DNA from 2 places in the Clostridium paraputrificum AGR2156 genome. Region 2 is predicted to be linked to the other one. Evidence: predicted binding sites of a transcription regulator. Region 2 holds the regulator's gene; the other holds the start of a gene.
What was found. The regulator Rex, encoded in region 2, represses fermentation and respiration genes when NADH is low (regulators of the CRP and FNR family bind a similar motif). The targets are predictions, from matches to a motif close to ATTGTTAANNNNTTAACAAT.

Region 1: adhE (bifunctional acetaldehyde-CoA/alcohol dehydrogenase) is a predicted target of Rex. The motif match lies at 2,563-2,582, and genes of this name have one in related genera.

What each region holds. Positions count from the first base shown of each region.
Region 1 covers NZ_AUJC01000010.1:8,754-13,156, forward strand. Annotated here, with positions in the region: gene adhE (bifunctional acetaldehyde-CoA/alcohol dehydrogenase) at 1-2,485, opposite strand, end outside; gene pepT (peptidase T) at 2,890-4,101, opposite strand; gene G594_RS0111135 (AI-2E family transporter) at 4,123-4,403, opposite strand, start outside.
Region 2 covers NZ_AUJC01000011.1:113,552-117,954, forward strand. Annotated here, with positions in the region: gene G594_RS0112570 (heavy metal translocating P-type ATPase) at 1-1,399, shown strand, start outside; gene G594_RS0112575 (manganese efflux pump MntP) at 1,747-2,307, shown strand; gene G594_RS0112580 (redox-sensing transcriptional repressor Rex) at 2,496-3,128, shown strand; gene G594_RS0112585 (short-chain-enoyl-CoA hydratase) at 3,418-4,203, shown strand; gene G594_RS0112590 (acyl-CoA dehydrogenase) at 4,238-4,403, shown strand, end outside.

The DNA of each region.
Region 1 (4,403 bases), on a different contig from region 2:
TTTCATCAAGTGTTGCATAGAATGCATCTTCACTTATACCAGCTTCTTTAATTGTCTTTGGCATATTAACCTTAGCTTGTAATTCCTCTATAGCTTTGATTAATAATTCTACTTTTTCCTCATTAGTAGATCCTCCTAATCCTAGATGATCTGCAATTCTAGCATATCTCCATGATGCATTTGGATATTTATATTGAGCAAATGCTGCTTGCTTAGTTGGTGCATCTGTAGCATTGAATCTTATAACTTCGTTCATTACTAGAGAGTTTGCCATACCATGTGGTAAGTGGTGGAATGCACCTAGCTTATGAGCTAATGAGTGGTTTATTCCTAAGAAAGCATTTGAGAATGCCATACCAGCCATACATGAAGCATGAGCCATTTTTTCTCTAGCTTTAACATTTGTTGTTCCTTCATTATAAGCATCTGGTAAATATTTAAATACTAATCTAATAGCTTCTAAAGCTAATCCATTAGTGTATTCAGACGCCATAATTGAAACATATGCTTCTATAGAGTGAACCAATACGTCTATACCTGCACAAGCTGTTAACCCTTTAGGTGAAGTCATCATTAACTCAGCATCAACTATAGCCATATCTGGAGTTAATTCATAGTCAGCTAATGGATATTTAACCCCTGTAGTTTCATCAGTTATAACTGCGAACGGAGTAACTTCTGATCCTGTTCCTGCTGATGTAGCTATTGAAACCATCATAGCCTTTTGACCCATTGTTGGGAACTTGTAAATTCTTTTTCTAATATCCATAAATGTCATAGCTAAATCATGGAAGTTAACTTCTGGATGTTCATACATAACCCACATAATCTTAGCAGCATCCATAGCTGATCCACCACCAAGAGAGATAATTACATCTGGATTGAAATCTAGCATTTCCTTAGCACCAGCTCTTGCACATCTTAATGTTGGATCTGGTTCAACATCTGAGAATATTTTATATTGTATTCCGTTCTTTTCTAGTACTTCTGTTACTTTATTTGTGTATCCCATTTGGAATAATACTTTATCTGTTACGATGAAGGCTTTCTTTTTGCCCATATCGTGTAATTCTTCAAGAGCTACTGGTAAACAACCATATTTGAAATAAGTCTTTTCTGGAACTCTAAACCAAAGCATATTTTCTCTCCTCTCAGCAATGCTCTTAATGTTAATTAAGTGCTTAGGACCAACGTTTTCTGAAACTGAGTTTCCACCCCATGATCCACATCCTAGTGTTAATGATGGTGCTAACTTAAAGTTAAATAAATCTCCGATAGCTCCTTGTGCTGCTGGCATATTAATTAGAGTTCTAGCAGTCTTCATTCTTTCACCAAATGTTAATATTCTATCTTTTGACTTTATTTGATCTGTATATAGTATTGAAGTGTGTCCCATACCACCTAATTCAATTAATCTATCAGCCTTATCTAAAGCTTCTTCGAATGATTTAGCTTTATACATAGCTAATACTGGTGATAACTTTTCATGCGAGAATGGTTCTTCTAATTCAACTGAAGTTACTTCTCCAACTAAAACCTTAGCTGATTCTGGAACATTCACTCCTGCCATTTGTGCAATCTTATATGCTGATTGACCAACAATATCTGCATTTAGGCCACCTCTATCATTTAAGATTACTTTTCTAACCTTATCTATTTCTTCACCCTTAAGGATGTAAGCTCCTCTATCTGCTAATTCTCTCTTAACTTCATCATAAACTTCTTCTAAAACAACTATTGATTGTTCTGATGCGCATATAACCCCATTATCAAATGTCTTAGATAATAAAATTGAGTTTACAGCCATTTTTATGTGAGCTGTTTCATCTATAATGGCTGGAGTATTTCCTGCACCAACTCCTAAAGCTGGTCTTCCTGATGAGTAAGCAGCCTTAACCATCGCTGGGCCACCTGTAGCTAGTATTATATCTGATTCTCTCATAACATTTCCTGATAGTTCAACTGAAGGTTCATCTATCCATCCGATAATTCCTTCTGGAGCACCAGCTTTAACTGCTGCATCTAAAACGACCTTTGCTGCTGCTATTGTAGCTTTCTTAGCTCTTGGATGCGGACTTATTATTATTGCATTTCTAGTTTTTAAAGCTATTAATGTTTTAAATATAGCTGTTGATGTTGGATTTGTAGTTGGAACTATAGCAGCTATAACTCCTATTGGTTCTGCAATTTTTGTAACCCCAAAAGTTTTATCTTCTTCTAAAACTCCACAAGTTTTCATATCTTTATATTGATTATATATATATTCAGCTGCAAAATGATTCTTTATAACTTTATCTTCAACAATACCCATTCCTGTTTCTTCAACAGCCATCTTTGCAAGCTTAATTCTTGCATTATTTGCTGCCAAAGCTGCTTGTCTGAAAATTTCATCTACTTGTTCTTGAGTATAAGTTGCGAATATCTTTTGCGCCTCTTTTAATTCTTGAATTCTTTTAGTTAATTCTTGTGCATTAGTAACTGCCATCTTTAGTTCCTCCTAAAATTTATATAATAATCATTTGTGATTTTTTTATCATTCTTTCCACACTTTTATTTTATTTTATTGTTTATTTTTTGTCAATGTTTTTTGTTAACTTTTTTAATTTTTATCTAACTTACCCATCAAATAATTGATTTTTTGTAAATATTTTGTCAAACTTATATATTTTTAGGTTCCACAAAAACATTTATATAGCTATGTATGTAGTTTTTTTAACAATATTCTTGTTATAACTATATTTATTTTGTGCATTTACACTTTATATCATTCATTTATATTTAAACTTATTTTTCTATATAATTGATAACTTCCTAACTAAACAAATATAATTAAGTCTTTCACCAATCAAAATATTTACAAATAAAAAGAAGTCCAATATTGGACTTCTTTTAACATTTACATATTTCGATTATTGTTTTGCAAGCTAATTCCATATATGAAACTACAGTAAATTCATATTTACCATGAAAATTATATCCACCAGTAAATATATTAGGACAAGGTAACCCCATAAAAGATAACCTTGATCCGTCTGTTCCTCCTCTAATTGGAACTAATTTAGGAACTATATCTAAAGCTTCCATAGCTTTTTTCGCTCTCTCCATTACTTCTGGATACTCATCAATTATTTCCTTCATATTTTTATATTGATCTTTTAGAATAATTTCTACTGTTCCATCTCCATATTTTGAATTTAGCTTCTCTTTAATATCATTTAATTTATTCTTTCTATTATCTATTCCATCAGTTTCAAAATCTCTCAATATATAAGTTAAAGTTGTACTTTCTACTGAACCTTCAATATCATTTAAATGATAGAATCCTTCATATCCACTTGTATGTTGTGGTGATTCATTTTGTGGTAACTCATTATGGAATTCATATGCTATAAGAATACTATTTTTCATTTTGTCCTTAGCATATCCTGGATGAATGTTGCTGCCATTTACCTTAACTATAGCAGAAGAGGCATTAAAGTTTTCACACTCTAATTCTCCTAACGCTCCACCATCTATTGTATAAGCAAAATCTGCTCCAAACTTTTCTACATCGAAGAAATCTGCACCTCTACCTACCTCTTCATCAGGGGTAAATGCTATTCTTATCTTTCCATGAGAAATCTCTGGATGTTTTATTAAATAGCTCATTGCAGTCATTATTTCTGCAATACCATTTTTATCATCAGCTCCAAGAAGAGTTGTTCCATCAGTTGTAATTATAGTTTCTCCAATTAACTTCTTTAAAACAGGATAACTAGATTCACTTAAATGTATATCTTTATTTAAATATATATTTCCACCATTGTATTCTACTATTTGAGGATTTACACATTCTCCTTTAAAATCTGGAGATGTATCCATGTGAGCTATAAAACCTATAACCGGAACGTTTTCCTTAATATTGCTAGGTAAAGTTGCCATTACATATCCTTTATCATCAAGAGTTACTTCTTTTAACCCCATCTTTTCACATTCATCCTTTAAGATTCTGGCTAAATCTAATTGACAAGCTGTACTTGGAGTAGTTTCACTTCTTTCATCAGATTTTGTATTCACCTTAACATACCTTAAAAATCTTTCTAATAATTCTTCTCTAATCATCAATACTCCTCCTTTAATATATTACATATAATCTTCTGTTTTTGTCTTCATACCTTTCTTATCTAATTGACTTTCTACTACCTCTTTTATTATAGAGTATATTACTGCAAATAAAGGTACACCTATTACCATTCCTACTAACCCTAAGAATTTACCAGCCACTAATATAGAAAACAATATCCAAAATGCTGATATACCTATAGAGTCTCCTAAAATCTTAGGCCCTATTATATTACCATCAATTTGTTGTATCACAAGAATTATAAGTAAAAACCATAAAGCTTTAACTGGAGATACAAATA
Region 2 (4,403 bases):
TCCTTTAGATGGTATTGTTATTGAAGGAAATTCCTCTTTAGATACATCAGCTTTAACTGGTGAATCATTACCAAGAAATATTGAATTAAATGATGAAATATTAGCAGGAGTTATTAATTTAACTGGTGTAATAAGAGTAAAAGTAACAAAAGAATTTGGAGAATCAACTGTATCTAGAATTTTAGAATTAGTACAAAATGCAAGTAGCAAGAAAGCTCAAACAGAAAAGTTTATAACAAAGTTTGCTAGATATTATACTCCAGTAGTAGTACTATCAGCAGTTGCATTAGCTATGATACCACCTCTAGTAGTTGAGGGAGCATTATTCTCGGATTGGGTATATAGAGCATTAATATTTTTAGTAGTATCTTGTCCGTGTGCGTTAGTTGTTTCTATTCCTTTAGGGTTATTTGCTGGAATAGGTGGAGCCTCTAAAAATGGAGTTTTAATAAAAGGTGGAAACTATCTTGAAGCTTTAAAAGATGTGGAAACAGTTGTATTTGATAAAACAGGAACTCTTACAAAGGGTGTATTTAAGGTTGTAAAGATTAATACAAATAATATAGAGGAATCTGAGTTATTGAGAATAGCAGCAACAGGAGAAAGTTTTTCTAATCATCCTATTGCACAATCTATATTGAAAGCCTATGGAAATGAAGTAGACAAATCAATAATATCTAATTATGAAGAAATTTCAGGAAATGGTATTAAGGTTAATATAGATAATAAAGAAGTTTTATTAGGAAACTACAAACTTATGAATTCTAATGGAATCAAATATAATAATAGTGAAGAGATTGGAACAGTGGTTCATGTAGTTGTTGAGGGTGAATATAAAGGTAGCATTGTAATAGCTGACGAGGTAAAAGAAGATTCTAAAGAAGCTATAGAAATGTTGAAAAAGATTGGCGTTAAGAAATGTGTAATGTTAACTGGTGATAATAAGAAGGTGGCAGAAAAAATTGCAGAAGAATTAGGATTAGATGAAGTATATGCTGAATTACTACCAACAGATAAAGTTGTTATGGTGGAAAAGCTATTAAAGGAAAAGTCTGAAAAGGGGAAATTAGCTTTTGTAGGTGATGGTATTAATGATGCCCCAGTTCTAGCAAGAGCAGATGTTGGGGTAGCTATGGGAGGCATTGGATCTGATGCTGCTATTGAAGCGGCAGATGTAGTGCTAATGAGAGATAACCCATCATCATTGGTTGATGCTATAGAGATAGGAAGAAAGACAAATAGAATTTTATGGCAAAATATAATTTTTTCACTTGGTGTTAAAATTGCAGTATTAATTCCAGCAGCTATTGGAATAGCAAACATGTGGGAAGGAGTATTTGCAGATGTAGGGGTTACTTTAATAGCTGTATTAAACTCTATGAGAGCCTTGAGGAAATAAATGGATTTAATATATTTGTTGACAAAGTTTGTCGATAAAAGTATAATTATTAACGTTGAAATTAAAAACTTTCAGGCATGAGGGAGTAGCATGCAGAGATGTTTTATCTCTGTAACAAGGTCAACATACTGATGATATAATCATCTGGCTTTGTTTTAAATTGTGAGACTTATGTATAACGGATTAGGGTTGCGTTATACATAAGTCTTTTTTTATTTTTTAAGAAATTATACTTGCAATTAAATTGGAGATAAGTTTAATATTTAAATGCTAATAAAGTTTATTCTTTAGTGTTTATAATGATAAAAAATGTATAAAATAAAGATGTGCTATTTAGGAGGGAAAATATGAGTGTTATATCTATTTTAATGATAGGATTGGGGTTAGCTATGGATGCTCTAGCTGTTTCGATTACTATTGGTATTAATTCTAATAAAAAAAGTAAAATAAAGATGGCTTTTAAAGCTGGTTTATTTTTTGGTGTTTTTCAAGCTATTATGCCCTTTATAGGTTGGGCTGTAGGCAGAAACTTTACTAAGTATATTGAAATGATGGATCATTGGATAGCTTTTATTTTATTAGCTATTATTGGTGGGAAGATGATTTATGAAGCATTAAAGGGAGAAGAGAGTGAAGAAGAGAAAATTTATTCAAATAAAACATTATTAATATTAGCTATTGCTACTAGTATAGATGCATTGGCCGTAGGAATAAGTTTTGCGTTTTTAAATGTAAATATATTATCATCAATATTAATAATAGGAGTAGTAACAGCTATTTTAAGTTTTATTGCAGTGTATATTGGTGAAAAGTTAGGAGAAATGTTTAAGAGTAGAGCAGAAATATTCGGAGGCATTGTTCTAATTTTAATAGGCTTAAAAATATTGATAGAACATCTTTTGAAATAGTTGTTCAAAAATCGACAAAATTCATGCTTGTTATATTGAAAGTGAAAATATTATTTAAGAAAAGTAATGGATTAATAATTAAGTTTTATGGTAATATAATAAATGGTGTATTAGTTGCGTAAAAAGTAAAGTGTAGAATTTACATAACTTTGTTAAAAAATAGATAAAATTTAGAGAGAAGGTGCAGTATGGAAAAGAAAAAAAATATTTCTATGGCTGTAATTAAACGTCTGCCAAAATATCATAGATATTTAAATGAATTAATGAAAAATGATGTAGATAGAATATCATCAAAAGAATTAGGGGAAAAGATAGGATTTACAGCATCTCAAATACGTCAAGATTTAAATTGTTTTGGTGACTTTGGTCAACAAGGATATGGGTATAATGTTAGAGAATTATACAATCAAATAAGTAGTATTCTTGGACTAAGTCAAGAATATAACACTGTAATTGTAGGTGCAGGTAATATAGGGCAAGCAATTGCAAATTATAAGTTTGATAAGCAAGGTGTAAATTTAGTTGGTATATTTGATGCAAATCCTAAGTTAGTTGGACTTAAAATTAGAGATATTGAAATAAGTGAAATAGATACTTTAAAATCTTTTTTAAGTAAGAACAAAATAGATATAGGAATAATTTGTGTTCCTAGAATAAATGCTCAAAAGGTATGCGATGAAATGGTAGAAGGTGGAGTTAAGGGAATTTGGAACTTTGCCCCTGTAGATTTATCGGTACCAGAGAATGTAAGAGTTGAAAATGTTCATTTAAGTGAAAGTTTGATGACGCTTATTTATTTATTACACAGTAATGAGGAATAAAAATAGGAAAAATATCCTTGGGTATAGCTTATAAATTTAACATAAAATCACAATTTGATATTGAAAAAAATTTAACAAGGTATTATAATCTTAATTGAAGTTTGTTAAAAACTTCAATTATTTTTTTATCTAAGTTTGTTATATTATTAACAAAAAAGATAATAAAAAAGTATTTATTTTCAGAAAATTCGACAGACTCATGCCACTATTTAGTGTATAATATTGGATAGTTTGTAAAATTAAAAAAGATTAAGAAAAATAAGAGTGTAAATAAGGAGGATATGAGGGGATGGAATTGAAAAACGTGCTTCTTGAAAAAGAAGAGCATTTAGCTATTGTTACTATTAATAGACCAAAAGCTTTAAATGCATTAAATTCAGAAACATTAAAGGATCTTGACGCAGTTCTTGAGAATTTAGAAAATGATAGCAATATTTATGCTGTTATATTAACTGGGGCAGGAGAAAAGTCTTTCGTTGCAGGTGCTGATATAGCAGAGATGAGAGATTTAAATGAAGAACAAGGTAAAGAATTTGGAATGCTTGGAAATAAGGTGTTCAGAAGATTAGAAAAGTTAGACAAGCCTGTAATTGCAGCAATATCAGGATTCGCTCTTGGTGGTGGTTGTGAATTATCAATGGCATGTGATATAAGAATAGCTTCAGAAAGAGCAAGATTTGCTCAGCCAGAATCAGGTTTAGGAATAACTCCTGGATTTGGTGGTACTCAAAGACTACCAAGAATAGTTGGTTTAGGAAAAGCGAAAGAAATGATTTATACAGGAGCTATGGTTAAGGCAGATGAAGCTTTAAGAATAGGACTTGTAAATAAGGTAGTTCCTCTAGAAAATCTTATGGATGAAGCTAGAGCTATGGCTAATGCAATAATTGTTAATGCGCCAGTAGCTGTTAAGTTATGTAAGGATGCTATTGATAGAGGTATGCAAGTAGATATAGATAGAGCAATTGAAATAGAGGCAGAAGACTTTGGAAAATGCTTCAGCACAGAAGATCAAACAGAAGGAATGACTGCATTCTTAGAAAAGAGAGCAGAAAAGAACTTCCAAAACAAATAAATTGTTTTTTTAAATATAAGGAGGGTCAAATCAAATGGATTTCGAATTAACTAGAGAACAACAATTAGTACAACAAATGGTTAGAGAATTCGCAGTAAATGAAGTAAAACCAATAGCTGCAGAAATTGATGAAACAGAAAGATTCCCTATGGAAAATGTTCAAAAAATGGCTAAGTTAGGAATGATGGGTATTCCATTTT